3 regions of the Streptomyces sp. NPDC027672 genome follow, and region 3 is predicted to be linked to each of the others. Evidence: riboswitches for the same ligand, from Rfam matches in the RefSeq annotation. Region 3 holds a riboswitch; each other region holds the start of a gene.
What was found. A riboswitch is a leader RNA that binds a small molecule or an ion and turns the genes downstream of it on or off. The one in region 3 is predicted to bind cyclic di-AMP.
Positions count from the first base shown of each region.

Region 1: it holds a riboswitch for cyclic di-AMP, as region 3 does, so the genes downstream of both, ACZ4SV_RS13350 (M23 family metallopeptidase) here and ACZ4SV_RS03940 (transglycosylase SLT domain-containing protein) in region 3, are expected to answer to the same signal.
Region 2: it holds a riboswitch for cyclic di-AMP, as region 3 does, so the genes downstream of both, ACZ4SV_RS30755 (M23 family metallopeptidase) here and ACZ4SV_RS03940 (transglycosylase SLT domain-containing protein) in region 3, are expected to answer to the same signal.

Region 1 covers NZ_JBVHSO010000004.1:514,920-519,109, forward strand. Annotated here, with positions in the region: gene ACZ4SV_RS13340 (HPr family phosphocarrier protein) at 1-68, shown strand, start outside; gene ACZ4SV_RS13345 (GntR family transcriptional regulator) at 261-947, opposite strand; gene ACZ4SV_RS13350 (M23 family metallopeptidase) at 1,146-1,901, opposite strand; cyclic di-AMP (ydaO/yuaA leader) riboswitch at 1,914-2,065, opposite strand; gene ACZ4SV_RS13355 (M16 family metallopeptidase) at 2,322-3,710, opposite strand; gene ACZ4SV_RS13360 (M16 family metallopeptidase) at 3,707-4,190, opposite strand, start outside.
Region 2 covers NZ_JBVHSO010000016.1:20,573-24,762, forward strand. Annotated here, with positions in the region: gene ACZ4SV_RS30745 (PrsW family intramembrane metalloprotease) at 1-114, shown strand, start outside; gene ACZ4SV_RS30750 (aldo/keto reductase) at 183-1,127, opposite strand; gene ACZ4SV_RS30755 (M23 family metallopeptidase) at 1,335-2,405, opposite strand; cyclic di-AMP (ydaO/yuaA leader) riboswitch at 2,415-2,582, opposite strand; tRNA gene ACZ4SV_RS30760 (tRNA-Met) at 2,903-2,976, shown strand; gene ACZ4SV_RS30765 (dihydrofolate reductase family protein) at 3,044-4,177, opposite strand.
Region 3 covers NZ_JBVHSO010000001.1:869,972-874,161, forward strand. Annotated here, with positions in the region: gene ACZ4SV_RS03935 (polyprenyl synthetase family protein) at 1-924, opposite strand, end outside; cyclic di-AMP (ydaO/yuaA leader) riboswitch at 1,409-1,589, shown strand; gene ACZ4SV_RS03940 (transglycosylase SLT domain-containing protein) at 1,593-2,075, shown strand; gene ACZ4SV_RS03945 (HAD family hydrolase) at 2,117-2,929, opposite strand; gene fahA (fumarylacetoacetase) at 3,190-4,190, shown strand, end outside.

The sequences.
Region 1 (4,190 bases), on a different contig from region 3:
ACGCCGCCCTGGACCGTCTGGCCAAGCTGGTCGCCGAGGGCCTGGACGAGCTGCCCGAGACGGTCTGACCGTCCGCGCACCGAGGCCGAGCAATACCGGAAGCCGTGCCGTCCGCACCGGATGGCGCGGCTTCCGCGTTTTCCCGGCCGCATTTCCGCCCGGCGCCCGGACGGCCGGTGCCGAGTAATTCCCGGCACCGGGAAAATGGCAGCGGAAAACAGCCGCCACCGAATAACTCCTCTTTGTATACGGTGCCCGTGTTAAAGCCGCAGACCCGATACGTTTACGGCATGTTGCGAAGTCCTCACCCGGTCCCCGGCACGGGTGGAACGCAGCCGGTGCGCGCCCGTGGCCCGCTCGGCGTGCAGCGCCGTCAGCGCCCGCGCGCGCTCGCCGTCCCCGCGCGCCACGGCGTCCACGATCGCACCGTGCTCCGCCCAGGTCTCCGCCGGGCTCACCGGGGGCTCCACCGTGTACATCCACGCGATCTTGTGCCGCAGCTGGGTCAGCACCGCGGTCAGCGACGGGCTGCCGGACGCCTGCGCCAGGGTCTCGTGGAACCAGCCGCCCAGCGCGCGCAGATCCTCGCTGTGGCCCCTCCTGGCCCGCTCCTGGCCCAGCCGGACCAGGCCTCGTAGCACTTTCAGATGGGCCTCAGTGCGCCGCTGGGCGGCCCGCGCGGCGCCCAGTGGCTCCAACAGCGTCCGCATCTCCAGCACGTCGGCGGCCTCCTGCTCGGTCGGCTCGGCCACGCACGCGCCCGCGTGCCGGCGCGTCACCACGAAGCCCTCGGCCTCCAGGGTGCGCAGCGCCTCGCGGACGGGGACGCGGGAGACGCCGTAGCGGCGGGCCAGGACTTCCTCGGTGAGGCGGCTGCCGCGCTCGTAGACACCGGCGACGATATCGTCCCGGACAGCGGTGCACACCGAGTGCGCCGGAATACGCATGACCGACCTCCGCCTTAATCCCCGTGAAACGCCGACGATGGACGCGTGTTCCGTGACTCTATGACAATGAGCCGGAATTTCCGACGGCGGGTCGTAATTCATGGATATTTTTTGGTCAGCGGGGGTGGCGGACACCACGGAATACGGCGAAAGCCCCGGCTCGGTGAGCCGGGGCTGGGAAGGACCGCGCGGGACGCGTCAGATGTGCACGCCGTGGCCGCGGAGGTAGGCGACGGGGTCGACGTCGGAGCCGTACTCGGGGGTGGTGCGCGCCTCGAAGTGCAGGTGCGGCCCGGTGACGTTGCCGGTGGCGCCGGACAGGCCGATCTGCTGGCCCGGGACGACCTGCTGGCCCACGGTGACGCCGATGGACGACAGGTGCCCGTACTGCGTGTACATGCCGTCGGCCATCCGGATCACGATCTGGTTGCCGTACGCGCCGCCCCAGCCCGTGGAGACGACCGTGCCGGAGCCCACCGCGTGGACGGCCGTGCCGCTGGCCGCGTGGAAGTCGATGCCGGTGTGCGAACCGGAGGACCACAGGGAGCTGCTGGCCCGGTAGGCCGTGGAGACGTAGGAGTGCGCGATGGGGGCGACGAAGGTGTTCAGCCGCTTGCGCTCGGCCTCGCGGGCGGCACGGGCCCTGGCCTGGCGCAGCTCCTCGGCCCGCTTGGCGGCGGCCTTCGCGGCGGCCTCCTCGGCCGCCTTCCGCTCGGCGGCCTGCTGCTGCGCGGTGGCCTGGGCGTCGATCAGGCCGGCGACGTCCTCGGTCGCGGCGAGGACCGGGGTGAGACCGGTCTGGTCCGCGGGGTTACCGGCGGCGACCGCCGGGGAGGCGGCGAGGGAGCCGAGCACGCCCGTGGTGGTCAGGGCCGCGACGCCGGCCGCCTGCGCGGTGGTCCGCTTGACCCGGCCGGGCTTGCGGTGCTTGCCGGTGGCGCACATGAACGCCATGTGGTGGCTGGTCCTTTCCTTCCCTCTCGCCTACCGGGTTAGCTGACGGGTTCGGAGCAGGAAGGTCTCCTACGGGCCCCCTCGCGGGCGCCCGATTCACCCCAGGGACGTGGGTCCCCGGCTCCCCTGGCTCGCGCCGTACGGGGACTCGGCGATGACTGTCCGGTGCCGCGGGTGCGGCGCACTGCCTGACGAACAGCCCAGGTGACGCTACGGCGGCCCGCTTTCCCACCTCAAACGAATCCGGCTTTTTGTAGCGCATCCCACAGGGCAGACAGGCAACCTCCGCCCCAAATCGGGCACCTGAGGGAGCGAGTGGAACAGTGGAGGCCCTGACGGCCGGTGCACCGTCAGGGCCCCCAGGCGCGCGTGCCGTGCCCGCCGCGTACGCCGCGTACGCCGCGTACGCCGTGCGGGGCGCTACTCGGCCGACACCACCGTCACTTCACCGATGCCGAGCGCCTCGACCGGTGCCTTGATCTGGGCGGCGTCGCCGACCAGGACGGTCACCAGCCGGTCCACCGGGAAGGCGTTCACGACGGCCGCGGTGGCCTCCACCGTGCCCGTGGCGGCCAACTGCCGGTACAGCGTCGCCTGGAAGTCGTCGGGCAGGTGCTGCTCGACCTGGTCGGCCAGCGTGCTCGCGACGGCCGCCGCGGTCTCGTACTTCAGCGGCGCCACCCCGACCAGGTTCTGTACGGCGACGTCCCGCTCGGCGTCGGTCAGGCCCTCCGCCGCGAGGGTGCGCAGCACCTTCCACAGGTCGTCCAGCGCGGGACCGGTGTTCGGCGTGTCCACGGAGCCGCTGATGGCGAGCATCGCGGCGCCCGTGCCGTCCGGCGCCGAGCGCAGGACCTGGCCGAAGGAGCGCACGCCGTAGGTGTAGCCCTTCTCCTCGCGCAGGACGCGGTCCAGGCGGGAGGTGAGGGTGCCGCCCAGGCAGTACGTGCCGAGCACCTGCGCGGGCCACACCCGGTCGTGCCGGTCGGGGCCGATCCGGCCGATGAGCAGTTGCGTCTGCACGGCGCCGGGCCGGTCCACGATGACCACGCGCCCGGTGTCGTCGGCGGTCACCGGCGGCACCGGCCGGGGCTCGCCCGGCGTGCCGGTCCAGGTGCCGAGGGTGTCGTCGAGCAGTGCGTCCAGGTCGATGCCGGTCAGGTCGCCGACGACCACCACGGTGCCCGTGGCGGGCCGCACATGCCGGTCGTAGAAGGCGCGTACGGCCCCGGCGTCGATCTTCGCGACCGTCTCCTCGGTGCCCTGGCGCGGCCGGGACATCCGGGAAGTCGCCGGGAACAGCTCCCTGGAGAGCTCCTTGGCGGCCCGGCGGGAGGGGTTGGCCAGCTCGTGCGGGATCTCGTCCAGGCGGTTGCGGACGAGACGCTCGACCTCGCTCTCGGCGAACGCGGGCGCGCGCAGGGCGTCGGCGAGCAGTCCGAGGCCCTTGGCCAGGCGGGAGGCCGGGACCTCCAGGCTGATCCGCACTCCGGGGTGGTCGGCGTGCGCGTCCAGGGTGGCGCCCGCGCGCTCCAGCTCCGCCGCGAAGTCCTCGGCGGAGTGCTTGTCGGTGCCCTCGGAGAAGGCCCGCGCCATGATCGTGGCGACGCCGTCCAGGCCGGCCGGCTCGGCCTCCAGCGGCGCGTCCAGCAGCACCTCCACGGCGACGACCTGCTGGCCGGGGCGGTGGCAGCGCAGCACGGTCAGGCCGTTGCCGAGCGCGGCGCGCTCGGGGGCCGGGAACGCCCAGGGCCTGGCGTCACCGGGCTGTGGCTGGGGGTGGAACTCCATGGTGGCGAGTTCGGTCACTGGGCCGTCTCCTCGTTCTCGGTCTCGTCGCGGGCCGCCTCTACGGTCGCTTCCTGCTCCGGGTCCTCGGGGATCCCGGTGTCCTCGACGGCCTCCGGGGACTTCGGCTCGTAGACGAGGACGGCGCGGTTGTCGGGCCGCAGGCGGGCCTTGGCGACCTCCTGGACCTCCTCCGGGGTCACCTCCAGGACGCGCTGGACGGCGGTCAGGGCGAGCTGGGGGTCGCCGAACAGGACGGCGAACCGGCACAGTTCGTCGGCGCGGCCGGCGACCGTGCCGAGCCGGTCCAGCCACTCGCGCTCCAGCTGGGCCTGGGCGCGCTCCATCTCCTCGGGCGTCGGGCCCTCGGCGGCGAACCGGGCCAGCTCCTCGTCGATGGCGGCCTCGATCACCGGCACCTCGACGTCACCGGAGGTCTTCACGTCCAGCCAGCCCATGGAGGGCGCGCCGGCCAGCCGCAGCAGGCCGAAGCCGGCGGCG
Region 2 (4,190 bases), on a different contig from region 3:
GAGTACGCGGCCCGGGCCTCGGCACCGGCCCGGCCGGTGTACGCGGGACCGGTGGCCTACGGATACGGGTATCCGGCGGTGCCGTACCCCGCGTACAACCCGTACCGGACGTAGCCGGACCGCGTGCGGCCGCCCCGGCCGGTCCGGACGGGTGCGGCCCGGCATGATCCGAACGAGACGTTCTAGGCCGACGCCTCCGTCAGCTTGGCCACCTCGGCCTCCGTCAGCTTCAGCTCCGCCACGCCGAGCAGCGCCGGAAGCTGCTCCACCGTGCGCGCCGAGGCGATCGGGGCGGTGACCGTCGGCTGGGCGGCCAGCCAGGCCAGCGCGACCGTGGCGACCGGGGCCTCGTGGGCCGCGGCGACCTCGTCCAGGGCCGCCAGCACCTTCTGTCCGCGCGCGGAGTCCGCGTGGGCCTGGGCCTGGCCGGCCCGGGCGCTGTCGACGGTCGTACCGGGCCGGTACTTGCCGGTCAGGAAGCCCGAGGCGAGCGCGAAGTACGGGACGGCGGACAGGCCCTCGCGGCCGGCGACGTCCTGGAGCGCGCCCTCGTAGGTGTCGCGGGAGACCAGGTTGTAGTGCGGCTGGACGGCGACGTAGCGGGCGAGGCCCTCGCGGTCGGAGAAGCCGAGGGACTCCTCCAGGCGCTCGGCGCTGATGTTGGAGGCGGCGATGTGCCGGACCTTGCCGGCCTTCACCAGCTCGTCCAGCGCGCCGATGATCTCCTCGACCGGCACCTCGGGCTGGTCGAAGTGGGTGTAGTACAGGTCGATGTAGTCGGTGCCCAGACGGCGCAGGGAGGCGTCGGCGGCGGCCTTGATGGTGCCGGCGGACAGGCCCTGGAACTCGGGGTGCTGGCTGACCTTGGTCGCGATGACCACGTCGGAGCGGTTGCCGCGCTCCGCGAGCCACTTGCCGATGATCGTCTCGGACTCGCCGCCCTTGTTGCCGGGGACCCAGGCCGAGTAGACGTCGGCGGTGTCGATGAAGTTGCCGCCCGCGGCCGTGTAGGCGTCGAGGACGGCGAAGGAGGTCTGCTCGTCGGCCGTCCAGCCGAAGACGTTGCCGCCGAGGGAGAGCGGGAAGACCTCGAGGTCGGAGGAGCCGAGTGTACGAAGTGACGTCATACCCGGTGCCAACGCCGGCGGCGGGCGATCGCATCCCGCCCCCGGCGCCGAGTTTCACGGCGCGGGCGGCGGGAGCGGAGGCCCGCCGCCCGGATCAGACCGGATCAGACCGGGCCGGGGCCGGACCGGAACCTGATCAGGACCGGTGCGGGACCCGGGCCCGCGAGCCCGGACCGGTCCGGTCGAGGGACCCGGGTCAGGGGCGGGTCAGGGGTTGAGGCCCTTGTCGCGCAGCCACGCCATCGGGTCGATGCCGGCGGGCGCGCCGCCGGGGTGGACCTCCAGGTGCAGGTGCGCCCCGGTGACGTTGCCGGTGGAGCCGACGCGGCCGATGACCTCGCCGGTGGCGACCTTCTGGCCGGCGGTGACGTTGATCGAGGACTGGTGGCAGAACCACAGCTCGGTGCCGTCGTCCAGGGTCAGGATCGTGCGGTAGCCGTAGGAGGAGCCGGCCCAGCCCGCCTCGGTGATCGTGCCGTTGTGCACGGCCTTGATCAGGGTGCCGGCGGCGGCGGCGAAGTCCAGACCGGTGTGGTGGCCGGAGGACCACATGGTCCCGCCCTGGCCGAACGTCGCGGTGATCGTGTAGGCGGAGGTCGGCAGCGCGTACTGCTTGGCCAGCTCGGCCAGCCGCTTCTCCTGCGCCGCCTTCTCGGCCTGCGCCTTGGCCTTCTCGGCGTCGGCCTGCGCCTTGTGCTGGGCGGCGACGGCCTCGGCGGCGGCCTCCTTCTCGGCCTGCGCGGCGGCCTCGGCGCTCTGCTTCCCGACGGCCGCGAGCGCGGCGGCGGTGGCCTTGCTGTCGGCCTGGCCCTGCTGCTGCTCGGCCTGCGCCATGATCCGGTTGCGCAGCAGCTCGCCCGCGTCGGCGTCGCCCCGGGTGTCCCCGGCGGCCACGGCGACGGTGCTGAGCGCGGCGGTCGCGGTGGCCTCGGACGCCTGGTCGTCGGCGGAGCCGTCGTCGAAGAGGGAGCCCACGGAGGGCAGATCGGGCAGGGCGAGGGAGACCGGCGGCTTGCCGGAGTTGGCACTGGCCATGCCGCCCGCGCCGACCGCGGCGATGACGCCGACGCCGAGGACGGTGGAGCTGCGCGCGAAGCCGCCGCGCTGCTTGGCGACCCGGTGCCGGCCGCGGACCGGGGCGACGGATTCCTCGGTGGGGTTCCACTCCTCCCACGGGCCGTCGTCGGCGGGGTGGGCGCCGTAGCCGAAGATCTCGGGCTCGGACTCGCGCTGTGCCGGTATGGACAGGGCTTCGGGGGCAGGCCGGTTGGACGCCACGCGGGCGCGCTCCTTTCCTTCCTCCGCCTACCGGGTTAGCTGACGGGTTCGGAGCAGGAAGGTCTCCTACGCGCGTATACCGGTCGTGGGCTCCCCTGAGTCCACTGCGGTACCCGCGTGATTCACCCCGGAATGGTGGTTCCCCGGTTCCCTTGCGGGATTCGGCGCGTGCGCGCGGAGCCGCCTTCTGTGACGGCTGGGACGACCGCGCTGCGTTATCGAACGTTAATAGACTTGCCAGTCACTTTCCAAGCCGTCCAGCGTGATCATTACCGTTTTCGGTGGTGGAGTTATCCCTCAATACCCCGGCAAACCCGACGAGTTGACCGGCGCCCGGGAATGTTCAGCAGTCACCCCGGGTTTTGATGGTGACTCAGTTGTTATGCGCACGGCGCCCGCCCGATCACCTTCCGTGACGCCCGGCGGGCCGTCCGGCGGGCCGCGGGGAAGCGATGTGCGAGCACCCCTGTGGATGACGTACACTGGAGTCACAACGACGCGGGGTGGAGCAGCTCGGTAGCTCGCTGGGCTCATAACCCAGAGGTCGCAGGTTCAAATCCTGTCCCCGCTACTGAAGGCCGAGGGCCCGGAATCCAGTGGATTCCGGGCCCTCGGCGTTTCCCCGCGTGCCCGGGGGCTCAGCCCGGCAGATGGGCGTTCGGCGCCTTGGCCAGGTCCGCCAGCTCCGGCAGTACGACGACCCGGGCGCCCGCAGCCGTCAGCACACCCGTCCCGTCCGCCGCGGTCACGAACGTGTCGGGCTCCCGCCAGGCGGTGACCACCCGGCGCACCCCCGCCCGCAGGATCAGCTCGGCACAGGGCGCGGGCCGGGAGGCGCGGCGGGCACACGGCTCCAGGCTGCTGTAGACCGTGGCGCCGGGCAGCCGGGGGTCGGCCGGATCGGTCTTGGCGAGCGCGGCCTCCTCCGCGTGCACCACGGGATCGCCGCCCTCGCGCGAGTGGCCCCGGGCCAGTTCCGTGCCGTCCGCCGCGACCACGACCGCGCCGACGCTGAACGCCGTCTCCGAGGGCGGGCACAGGGCCGCGAGGTCGCAGGCGGTGCGCAGCCAGTGGCGGTCGGCGGCGGTGGCGTCCGGGCCGGTGCCGGGGGCCGTGGGCGCGTACCGCATGAGGACCACGTCCTCGATCCGGCGGGTATCGAGCAGCCGCAGCCGTCCGCCCTGGTAGGCGCCGGGTCCGAACAGCCGTGGGGCGGCGGGGTCGCCGACGAACAGCGGGGCGAGGACGAGCTGGAGTTCGTCGGTGAGGCCCTGCTGGAGGAGCTGGGTGTGGACCGTGCCGCCGCCCTCGACCATCAGGCGCTCCACCCCGCGCACGTCGTGCAGGTGCTCCAGCAGGGTCCGCCAGTCCAGGACGGGGCCGAGCGGGACGACGTCGGCGGTGCGGCCGAGGAGCCGGGCGGCCCGTACGGCGCCCCGGTCGGTCGTGCAGACCAGCTTGTCGCCGCCGGTGTGCCAGAAGCGCGCCGCCGGGTCGAGATCGCCGGAACCGGTGACGGTGACCTTCAGCGGGTACTCCGGTCTGCCCGCCGCCCGCCGGGCGGCGCGCCGCTCGGCGGAGTTGACCAGCAGGCGCGGGTTGTCGGCGCGGAGGGTGCCGGCGCCGACGAGGACGGCGTCGGCCCAGGCCCGCACCTCGTCGACCCGGTCGAAGTCGGCCGGGCTGGACAGCAGGAGCCGCTCGGGGCCGGTGTCGTCCAGACAGCCGTCGAGGGAGACGGCGGCGGACAGCAGCACGTACGGCAGGGGCATCGGCGCTCTTTCT
Region 3 (4,190 bases):
CGCCTCCTCCGCGTACCGGATCGTGTCCCGGCGGGCCTGCTCCAGCGCGGGGTGCGTGCGCAGCCCGGCCAGCGCCTCGGCGTGCCGGGCGTCGTCGCTGAGGTCGGAGTCCAGCAGCTCGCACAGCGCGACGTCCTCGGGCAGGCCCAGCCGGGCGGCCCGCTCGCGCAGCCGGAGCACCGGCAGGGTCGGGATGCCCTCGCGCAGGTCGGTGCCCGGGGTCTTGCCGGACTCGTGGGAGTCGGAGGCGATGTCCAGGACGTCGTCCGCGAGCTGGAAGGCGACGCCGAGCCGTTCGCCGTACTGGGTGAGCACGTCGACGACCCGCTCGTCGGCGCCGGACATCATCGCGCCGAACCGGCACGCCACCGCCACCAGGGAGCCGGTCTTGCCGGCCAGCACGTCCAGGTAGTGCTCGACCGGGTCGCGGCCGTCGGAGGGGCCCGCGGTCTCCAGGATCTGACCGGTGACGAGCCGTTCGAAGGCCAGGGCCTGCACCCGGACCGCCTCCGGGCCGAGGTCGGCGAGGATGTGGGAGGCGCGGGCGAAGAGGAAGTCGCCGGTGAGGACCGCGACGGAGTTGCCCCAGCGCGTGTTGGCGCTGTCCACGCCCCGGCGCACGGCCGCCTCGTCCATGACGTCGTCGTGGTAGAGCGTGGCCAGGTGGGTCAGCTCCACGACCACGGCCGACGGCACGACGCCCGGTGCGTAAGGGTCGCCGAACTGGGCCGCGAGCATCACGAGCAGGGGCCGGAACCGCTTCCCGCCGGCCCGGACGAGGTGCTGCGCGGCCCCGGTGATGAACGGGACCTCGCTCTTGGTGGCCTCGAGCAAGCCTTCCTCGACAGCCGCCAATCCGGCCTGGACATCGGCTTCCAGAGCCTGGTCCCGCACGCTCAGCCCGAACGGCCCGACGACGGTCACGAGGGGTCTCCTGTCTGCTGGTGTCTGCTGGCGATTACACGGTTTGTCGATAGGTCGCTGCCATCACTCAAGTCAGCGTATCCGGTCCCGTTTCGATCACCGATAGCGCCCACCCGTCCAGCTTGGGTGGTATCGGATCATGGCGGGCATAGTTTTGATCACATAGTAATACTCCACTTCCATCACGACCCGGACTCTGGGTTCGAAAGCCCCTAATGCCTCTAATCCCTCATGTCTGATTTGACGTCATTTGCTATTTCGTGAATTGGGTCACCCGGCCGACGGACCCACCCCACCCGCCACACCGCCGTCCGCCCGTTGCCCGTCGGCGAGTTGAGGATTGGCGACCGCAAAGGATCAAGTACCCCATACAGCGGTGATCAAGGTCAAATAGCGCCTTAAGCGCATCCGGTACTTGTTCCCGACATGTGCTCTCGCATACGTTCCGGGCCGTCGGGCGGACGCCGAATCCTGCCGCCGCCCGCGTAACCCATCGACGAACTCATTCGTACGGCAGGAGCGGGGGACCCAGGTAAGCCGCCGTCCCGGCGCGGCACGTGCCGCGTCTGGACGGCTAGGGGTGAAGCCGTGCCTCCTCCAGGGCACGGCCGGGCGCCTCCCCGCCCGAACCCGACAGCTCACCTCGCAGGCGCCGGAGAGGATTCCCCATGCCTGCCGCCGCTCAGCACACCCGCAACACCCGGCTCGTCCGCGCCGTCGCCGCCGCCTGCACCGGTGCGGCCGTCCTCGCCCTGCCGCTGATCGGCGCGACCGGCGCCGCCGCGGCCACCACCGCCGCCCCGGCGGCCGCCACCACCCCCGCCGGCTACCCGAACACTCTCGACGGCTGGATCCGCGAGTCCCTCGCGATCATGGGCCAGAAGGGCATCCCGGGCACCTACCACGGCATCTACCGCAACGTGATGCGCGAGTCCTCGGGCAACCCGGCGGCCATCAACCTCTGGGACTCCAACGCCGCCAAGGGCATCCCGTCCAAGGGCCTGCTCCAGGTCATCGACCCGACGTTCAACGCCTACCACGTCGCCGGAACGTCCTTCGACATCTACGACCCGGTCGCGAACATCACCGCCGCCTGCAACTACGCCGCCGCCCGGTACGGATCGATCGACAACGTGTTCGGCGCCTACTGACCGGCACCGGTCGGTGTCCCCGGACACCACCGCGGGCCCGGTCAGCCGGCCGGGAACAGTCTTTCGAGGACGACGGCGACGCCGTCGTCCTCGTTCGACGCGGTGACCTCGTCCGCCACCGCCTTCAGCTCGGGATGCGCGCCGGCCATGGCGACACCGCGCGCGGCCCAGTCGAACATCGGGATGTCGTTGGGCATGTCACCGAAGGCGAGGGCCCGTTCGGCGCCGATCCCCAGCCGCTCGGCGGCCAGCGCCAGACCGGTCGCCTTCGTCACCCCGCCCGGCTGGAGCTCCACGGTGCCCGGCCCCGACATGGTGACCGTCGCCAGCGAGCCCACCACCGAGCGCGCCACGGCCGCCAACTCGTCGTCGGACAGCTCGGCGTGGCGCAGCAGCACCTTGCTGATGGGCGCGCTCCACAGCTCGGCCCGCCGGCCGACGCGGACCGCGGGCAGCGTCGGGTGGGGCATCCGGTAGCCGGGCTCGATGAGCGTGCGCCCGTCCACGCCGTCCTGGTCGACCGCCGCGTACACCTGCCCCACCTCCGCCTCGATCTTGCCGAGCGCGGTCTCCGCCAGCTCCCGCTCCAGCCGCACCGACCACAGCAGCCGGCCGGCCCCGGCGTCGTAGACCTGTGCTCCCTGTCCGCACACCGCCAGCCCCGTGCAGCCCAGGCGGGCGAGCAGGGACCGCACCCGCGGGGCCGGGCGGCCCGTCACGACCAGATGCCGGGCCCCGGCCCGCGCCACCCGCGCGAGCGCGGCCAGCGACCGGTCGGAGACGGTGTCGTCGCCGCGCAGCAGCGTCCCGTCCAGGTCGGTGGCGATCAGTGCATATGCCGGGGTGGGTGCCATGATCAGAGAATACGGACACCGCGCCCCGCCGACTCACCCGTCTTTGCGCCTACTTGTGTGCCGTCCGGCCCGAAATACCCTGCGGGGACGCCCTCCTGGCGGCCGGGGCCGGCGCAAGCCGCCGGCGCACCCGGTCCGGCCGCCCTTCCGGGGCCCGCCGTGCGGCACTGCCCATGACACGCATGTCGGCCGTAACGTGTGGCGCGACCACATGGAACGCATCGCCATGCACGGCCCGGATGAGAGTGAGGCAGCACCCCATGCCCCCCTTCGACGTCCCCGAGGGCGACCCCTTCGGCCCGCACAACCTCCCCTACGGCGTGTTCTCGCCCGCCGGCAGCACGGAGCGGAGGATCGGCGTCCGGCTCGGGAACCACGTCCTGGACGCGGGCGCCGCCGCCGCGGCCCTCGGCTCGCCCCACCAGCCGCTGCTCGCCCGGCCCACCCTGAACCTGCTGCTGGCCGCCGGCCCCGCCGCCTGGTCGGAGGTGCGGCGCGCCGTCACGTCCTGGGTCACGGACCCGGCGCACCGCGCGGCCGTCGAGCCGCTGTTCCACCCCTTGTCCGAGGTGGCCCTGCACCTGCCCTTCGAGGTGGCGGACTACGTCGACTTCTACGCCTCGGAGCACCACGCCCGCAACGTCGGCCGGATCTTCCGCCCGGACGCCGAGGACTCCCTCACCCCCAACTGGAAGCACCTGCCGATCGGTTACCACGGCCGCTCCGGCACGGTCGTCGTCTCGGGCACGGACGTCGTACGGCCGGCCGGGCAGCGCAAGGGCCCGGCCGACCCCGCGCCCGTCTTCGGCCCGTCGGTGCGGCTGGACATCGAGGCCGAGGTCGGTTTCGTCGTGGGCGTGCCGTCGCGGCCGGGCAGCCCGGTCCCGCTCGGCGCGTTCCGGGAGCACGTCTTCGGGCTGTGCCTGCTGAACGACTGGTCCGCACGGGACGTCCAGGCCTGGGAGTACGTCCCGCTCGGCCCGTTCCTCGGCAAGTCCTTCGCCACCTCGGTGTCGGCGTGGATCACCCCGCTGGAGGCGCTGGAGCACGCCCGCGTGGCACCTCCGGAGCGCACGCACCCGCTGCTGCCCTACCTGGACGACTCGGCGCCCGGCATCGAACCGGGCGGCTACGACCTCCGTATCTCCGTCGCGGTCAACGGCCACGTGGTCGCCGAGCCGCCGTTCTCCACCATGTACTGGACCGCCGCCCAGCAGCTCGCGCATATGACGGTCAACGGCGCCTCGCTACGCACGGGCGA